2 regions of the Acidovorax sp. KPB24-07 genome follow, and region 1 is predicted to be linked to the other one. Evidence: predicted binding sites of a transcription regulator. Region 1 holds the regulator's gene; the other holds the start of a gene.
The links. The regulator FliA, encoded in region 1, starts transcription of late flagellar genes. The targets are predictions, from matches to a motif close to CTAAAGTTTNNNNNNNNNNNGCCGNTA.
Positions count from the first base shown of each region.

Region 1 (3,399 bases):
GCACCCGCCTCGGGCTGCGCTGCGTGGACGGTGCCACCGCGTGGAACGTGTTCCTGCCCGTCACCGTCAAGGCGTATGGCCCGGCGTGGGTGCTCACGGGCAATGTCGCGTCCGGGGCCGTGCTCACGGCCGCCGATGCGACCGAGGCCGAAGTGGACTGGGCGGCGGAAACCACCGCGATCGTGGCCAATCCCGACAGCTGGGTCGGCATGGTGGCCTCGCGCCAGCTCATGGCCGGCCAGGCCGTGCGCCAGCACATGGTGAAGGCGCCGACCCTGTTCAAGGCGGGGGCGGCGGTGCGGGTGGTGGCGCAGGGACGGGGTTATTCGGTAACATCCGCAGGCCAGGCGATCACCGCAGGCGCCGTTGGCGAGACTGTGCGCATCCGTATGGAGAATGGCCGTGTCGTCGCCGGTGTTGTGTCCGAAAATGGAACAGTAGAGATCACTTTGTAAGCGATGGGGCGCAAGAAAAGCCTAAAGTCCCTGTCGAAGTGGTCGAAAACATTGCTACTGTGCCCCACATCGAGCGGGGTGGGAGAGAGCGATGAAGATAGGTCAAAACCCCGAAATAGCCAATGCAGTGTCGCAAGCCGCCACTGCTGCCAAGCAGGCCAAGGCCCCTGCAGCTGCCGCCGAAACGGCTGCCAAGAGCGCCGCGCTCGCTGCCGCTGCGGCCGCTGGCGTGCCTGTCACGTTTTCCAGCGCCGCCCGCGGACTCGAAGCCAACGGCCGCGCCGGCACCGATTTCGATGCCAACAAGGTGAAGGCCGTGCGCGCCGCCATCGAAAAGGGCACTTTCTCGGTGGACGCCGATGCGATCGCGGACAAGCTGCTGTCCAATGCGCAGGAAATCATCTCCCACACCAGCAACAGCCACTGACCCCGGGTTTCCTGCAGGGGTTGATCGGCACAGGATCCACCCATGCAACTCGAAACCACGCTGTCTGAAGTCGAATCCCGGTTGAAAGACGTCGGTGCCGCCCTGCTGGAAACCGACGCGCTCGCGGTAGAACGCACCGCCCCCCTGTTGCGCCAGGCCGCTCTCGATCTGTCCCAGGCGCTCCAGAAAATCCCCCGCCCCACCGAATTGCCGGCCGACATCCAGCGCCGCATCCAGGCCCTGCGCAGCCAGTTGTCCCAGCAGCGGGAACAATTGGCGCGCCTGTCCGCGTTGACCGAGCGCCAGGTGGCGACCCTGCTGCCGCCCCAGGAGGCTGCGACCTACGGAAACGGTGCTCCGGCACGCTCGGGCGGCGCCGCTCGGATCTACCGGTCGCAGGGCTGATCCCGCCCGGCTTCCCCTTCGCTCCTGGTAAAAGCCAGCCTCCCAAAGCAAAAAGGCCGCATCTGCATGCGGCCTTTTTCGTTGGCGCCAGGGGCGCGTCCGGTGGGACGGCGGCGCTCCGCTAGTGGCTGCGCATCTTGGCCCGCAGCCGGGCGATGGACTGGCTGTGCAGCTGGCAGATGCGTGATTCGGTCACGCCCAGCACGGCCGCGATCTCCTTCAGGTTCATGTCGTGCTCGTAGTACATGCCCATGATGTGCTGCTCGCGCTCCGGCAGGCTCTTGATGGCGGCCACCAGCGAGGCCTTGAGCCGCTGGTCGCGCAGCATGGCCATCGGGTCGGCTTCGCCGTCGGCCACGTGCCGGTCGAGAAACCCGTCGTCGCCGTCGTCGCCCCGCGTCATGTCTTCCAGGTAGACCAACTGCGTGCCGCGCACCTTGCCCAGCAGCGTCTGGTATTCGCCCAGGCTCAGGTCCAGCTCGGCGGCGATCTCGGATTCCAGCGGGCTGCGCCCGAGTTTCTGCTCCAGCCGGTGGACGGCGTGTTCGATTTCCTTCTGGCTCTTGCGCGAACTGCGGGACATCCAGTCGCCCTCGCGCAATTCGTCGAGCATGGCGCCGCGGATGCGCTGGGTGGCGAAGGTCTCGAACTGCACGCCCTGCGCCACCTCGTAGCGCGACAGGGCCTCGCTCAAGCCCATCATGCCCACCTGGATGAGGTCGTCCAGCTCCACGTTGGGCGGGAGCTTGGCGATCATGTGGTGCGCAATCCGGCGAACCAGCGGCACGTGCTGGCGGATCAGCGCATCGCGGTCGAGCTGTCCTTTGGCGGTGTACATCGGGTCAATGTCTCCGGGCGAAATGCGCTGCCGTCTCCGTCATGCCGAAGGGCGGGGTGGGGGTCGGCGTTGCGGCGCCAATGGTGCACGCGTTTTCCAGCAGTTGCAAGGCCAGGCGCTGCACGTCCTGGGCGTGGTTGGCGCGCACCGTGCTGGTCAGGATGCCGCTGCCCAGGTGCCGCTCGGCGCAGCGCTGCAGCGTGTTCAACGCCGCATGCGTCGGGTCGGCCTGGGCCGGCCCGCCGGGCGGCAGGATGGAGGCCACCGAGCAGTGCACGCCGGCGTGCATCGCCATGTGTTTCAGTTGCCGGTAGCTTTGCACCACGCTGTCGGGGCCGCCTTCGGCGATCACCAGGGGGATGGCCGAGGTCGCGCGCACCAATGGTGCCAGCACCTCGGCGCTGGCGTAGAGCACCAGCAGCGCATAGGTGCGAAAGAAGGGTTGCAGCGCCTGCATCGCGGCCGGGCCGTCGGCGGTCTGGCGGGCGAGGCGCTGCATGCCGTAGCCGGCCGGAATCACCGCCAGCGACGAGGCCGCCGGGCCGGTTTCGAGCGGGGCGCCGTTCTGCCAGGAGGGCTCGGCCAGCAGGTGGGCCAGGCCCGGCGCGTCGTCGGTTTCGCGGGCGGTGCCGTCCAGCACGGCCACGGGATACCCCAGCCGCTGCAGGCTGGAACACACCTGCCACAGGGTTTCCAACCCGTAGGCGGCGTCGGGCTGCGCCACGACAGACACGACCCGCAGGTCCGACTGCGGCGTGATGCTGTGCAGGCTCGTGGCCTGGTGGAATCCGGTATCAAGCATCGACCAGTCCCCTTTCCGAGGCCAGCTCGGGCGAGTGCGAGAAGAAGAAGTTCAGGTCCGACGCCTTGGGGTCGAAGGCCGACTTGGCGGGCGAGCGCATCGAGGTGCTGATGAGCTTGTGCGCATCGGCGGCCTCCCAGTCCTCGGGCACGCGCTGGCCGTTGGTCACGCCGCGCAGCACCATCTGGTGGCGGATCAGGGCGTCGATCGAAGGGCCGAGCTTCACGGCTTCGTCCACCTTGGACAGGATGGCCTGCTGCGAGCCGGCGGTCTTGAAGGCGCTGAGCACGTCGTCCAGCGTGTCGCCGTGGCAGCCGGCGTTCAGCACCAGCAGGCGGTTGACGTTGGGCAGGTCCAGCACATCCAGCATGTCGCGCTTGCGCGGGTCGCGCGGTGCGACGCCGGTGGTGTCGATGAGCACCATCTTCTTGCCGCCCAGCAGGCCGAGCAGGTCCTGCAGCGCGGCGCGGTC
Region 1 is NZ_BAAJYS010000333.1:46-3,444, forward strand. Features, by position in the region: partial or broken gene flgA (flagellar basal body P-ring formation chaperone FlgA) at 1-455, shown strand, start outside; gene flgM (flagellar biosynthesis anti-sigma factor FlgM) at 547-882, shown strand; gene AC27IQ_RS20350 (hypothetical protein) at 925-1,287, shown strand; gene AC27IQ_RS20355 (RNA polymerase sigma factor FliA) at 1,409-2,125, opposite strand; gene AC27IQ_RS20360 (hypothetical protein) at 2,130-2,927, opposite strand; partial or broken gene AC27IQ_RS20365 (flagellar biosynthesis protein FlhF) at 2,920-3,399, opposite strand, start outside.

Region 2 (3,399 bases), on a different contig from region 1:
GTTTTACCGTATTCCACGTCGAACATCACGATGACGCCCAGGGCGGCGAGGGAGTCCCACTCCGGCAGAGCACGCAGTTCGGTATCCGGGGTGACTTCCACTGGATCCTGGAAGTCAACAGCGGTCAGAAAGCTTTCGATGAATTGCTCGATGGAAGGCGAAGGCATGCGTACTCCAGAATAAAAATATCGCTGAGACCGAAGATTTCGGCCTCCACCGGCAGTGTATTAGCCCCGGATGCCTTCTTCTTCAGCCCTGCAGGAGTTTCAGCACCTGCTGGGGCAACTGGTTCGCCTGGGCCACCATCGCGGTTCCTGCCTGCTGCAGGATCTGCGTACGCGACAGGTTCGCCGTTTCCTTGGCAAAGTCGGCATCCACGATACGGCCACGGGCTGCCGCCATGTTCTCGCCCTGGATGTCGATATTGGCAATGGCGTTTTCGAAGCGGCTTTGCAGGGCCCCGAGGTCGCGCGCGCCGAATTGACCTGATCGATCGCGCTGTCGATCTTCTTGAGGGCCACCCAGGCCTGGCTCTGCGTTCCGACATCGACGCTGTCGATGCCTTTCTGACCGGTGCCGGTGGCATTCGTCAGCGTGGGCGGGGTAAAGCCCGTGTTGGCCACGGTGAACCCGGTGGTGCCGCCGAACGTGATGGTCTCCGGCACGGGGGGAACGGCATTCGTCAGCTTCGAAGAGGCGAACTCGAGTCCGTAGCTGCCGTCATCGTTCTTGGTCAGGAAGGCGGTCACGCCCGTATCGGCCGTCTTGTTGTTGATCGCCGAGATCACCTGGCCGAGACGTTCCACGCCGGAGCCAGCGGCCTTGATGCTTCCCAGGTCGATGGCGGAACCCGAACCGACCTGGATCGTCAGTCCGCCCGCAGGAATCGCGCTGCCGAAGGCGGAGATCGACGTGTCCGACGCATCCACGGCGATCGCGGTGCTCGTGCTCGAGTACATGATGCTGGACAGGCCCGAAGCGCGGGTGTCTGCCAGGGCGCCGAGCGTGACGTTGTCGCCGGAGTTGGCGCCCACCTGGAACAGGGCGCCCGCGAAGCTGCCGTCCAAGATCTTCTGGCCGTTGAAGCTGGTCTGCTTGGAAACGCGGTCGATTTCGTCGGTGAGTTGCTTGACTTCGGATTGCAGCGCGGCCCGGTCGGCCTTGCTGTTCGTGGCGTTGCTGGCCTGAACGGCCAACTCGCGCATCCGCTGCAGCATGTCGCCGACCTTGCCCAGGGCGCCTTCTGCCGTCTGGGCCAGCGAGATGCCGTCGTTGGCGTTGCGGGAGGCCACGGCCAGGCCCTTGACCTGGGTGTTCATGCGCTCGGCGATGGCCAGGCCGGCCGCATCGTCCTTGGCACTGTTGACGCGCAGGCCGGAAGACAGCCTCTGCATGGTGGTCGTCAGCGAAGCTGCCGACATTCCCAGATTGCGCTGGGCGTTGAGTGAGGCGATGTTGGTGTTGATCGTCGAGGCCATTACGGAACTCCTTCGCAAAAGGGACAAGGCACAGCTGCCGTGGCCAAGGACACCACCATCAGCGGGCAACCCTAGCGTTGGGAGAATTCTCCTCAGGTGGGGTTTTCCTGGCGTGGGGAAAAAAGGGCGGAAAACCATCCATATCCACCCTTGTGGGAGCTGGCTGACTCGGGCGGTGCCGGGGAAAGCCGATTTTTTTGCATGGAGACGCTCAAGTTCTCCAGGGGCTGCCCGATAACCTAACCAACAGGTTCAAGCGAATTTGTTGACCGGCAAGCGATGGATGGGTTCACGTGACTGCCGCCCCGGTCTTGGCAGCTGGCCATGGGGGTCAGCGTTGTGATCGGCGGTCTAGCCGGAATTTAAGTTACCAAGGAGCATTTCAATGGCCTCTACCATCAACACCAATATTGCTTCGCTCAACGCACAGCGCAATCTGGGCATGTCTGCGAACTCTCTCACCACCTCGATGCAGCGCCTGTCTTCCGGCCTGCGCGTCAACAGCGCCAAGGACGATGCCGCCGGCCTGTCGATCGCCGAGCGCATGAACACCCAGATCAAGGGTCTGACCGTGGCAGCCCGCAACGCCAACGACGGCATCTCGCTGGCCCAGACGGCAGAAGGCGCCCTGGGCAAGGTCGGCGACATGCTGCAACGGATGCGTGAACTGTCGGTGCAGGCCAGCAATGCCACCAACAGCACCAAGGACCGCGCTGCACTGCAGTCCGAAGTCAAGCAGCTCACCGACGAAATCGACCGTGTGGCCAAGCAAACCAGCTTCAACGGCCAGAAGATCCTGGACGGCAGCTTTGCGGGCGCCCTGTTCCAGGTCGGTGCCAACTCCGGTGAAAACATCACCGTCGGCGCTCTGACCAATTCCTCGGCTTCCGGCCTGTCGAACATCGAATACTCCACGGGCAGCGTGACCGCCCTGAATGCTTCCGACACGACGGTCACGGGCTTCGGCACCAAGATCGCCGCCGGTGGCCTGACCATCCAGGTGGGCTCGGCATCCGCCATCGATCTGGGCGAAATCAAGGCCGCTGGCTCTGGTGTGGAACGCCTGGGCCAAGTGGTGTCCGCCATCAACAACAAGTCCGCCGACACCGGTGTGACCGCCTTCCTGACCAAGAAGGACGACGGCACGTACGACCTGGAATTTGCTTCGTCCAAGCTGACCAGCGCAACGCCTCCTGTGCCGGAAACCATCACCTTCGGCGGCACGACCGGCTTCTCCGTGGCGAACACGGGCTTCGCCGCCCCGACGCTGGCGGCCGCCACCGGTACCGACAAGAAGGGTATCGACACCGTGACCGTCGCGACGCAAAAGGACGCATGGGTTTCCCTGAAGAAGATCGACAGCGCGATCGACCAGGTGAACTCCGCACGTGCCGACCTCGGCGCTCTGCAAAGCCGCTTCGAAAACTCGGTGGGCAACATCGACATCCAGGCCGAAAATCTGTCGGCATCGCGTGGCCGGATCGTGGATGCCGACTTCGCCAAGGAAACGGCGAACCTGTCGCGCACGCAGATCCTGCAACAAGCGGGCACTGCGATGGTGGCCCAGGCCAACCAGCTGCCCCAGGGCGTGCTGTCCCTGCTGCGTTAATCGGTGGCTTATAAAGGGGATCGGAACGGTCCGAACCCTTTTAAGCGGCGACAGGGCCACTCCTGTCGCCGCTTTTCCTGCTTTTAGATCGAAGCGATTCTCGCCACAATCGTGTATTGATTGTTGATGGCGGCCCCGGCTGCCTGGGAGACCAAAATGGGTATTACCTCGATAGGCATTGGCAGCGGGCTCGACGTCGAAACCATCGTCACCAAGACGGTGGCGCTGGAAAAGCAGCCCCTCGTTCAGCTGCAGGCCAAAGCGGACACCATCCAGACCAAGATTTCCACGTTCTCCCAGGTGAAGTCGTTG
Region 2 is NZ_BAAJYS010000038.1:2,436-5,834, reverse strand. Features, by position in the region: gene AC27IQ_RS07250 (acyl carrier protein) at 1-167, opposite strand, end outside; gene AC27IQ_RS07245 (flagellin) at 250-417, opposite strand; partial or broken gene AC27IQ_RS07240 (flagellin N-terminal helical domain-containing protein) at 741-1,478, opposite strand; gene AC27IQ_RS07235 (flagellin) at 1,864-3,087, shown strand; gene fliD (flagellar filament capping protein FliD) at 3,244-3,399, shown strand, end outside.
Region 2: a site for FliA is predicted at 1,689-1,715, ahead of AC27IQ_RS07235 (flagellin). Genes of this name have one in related genera too.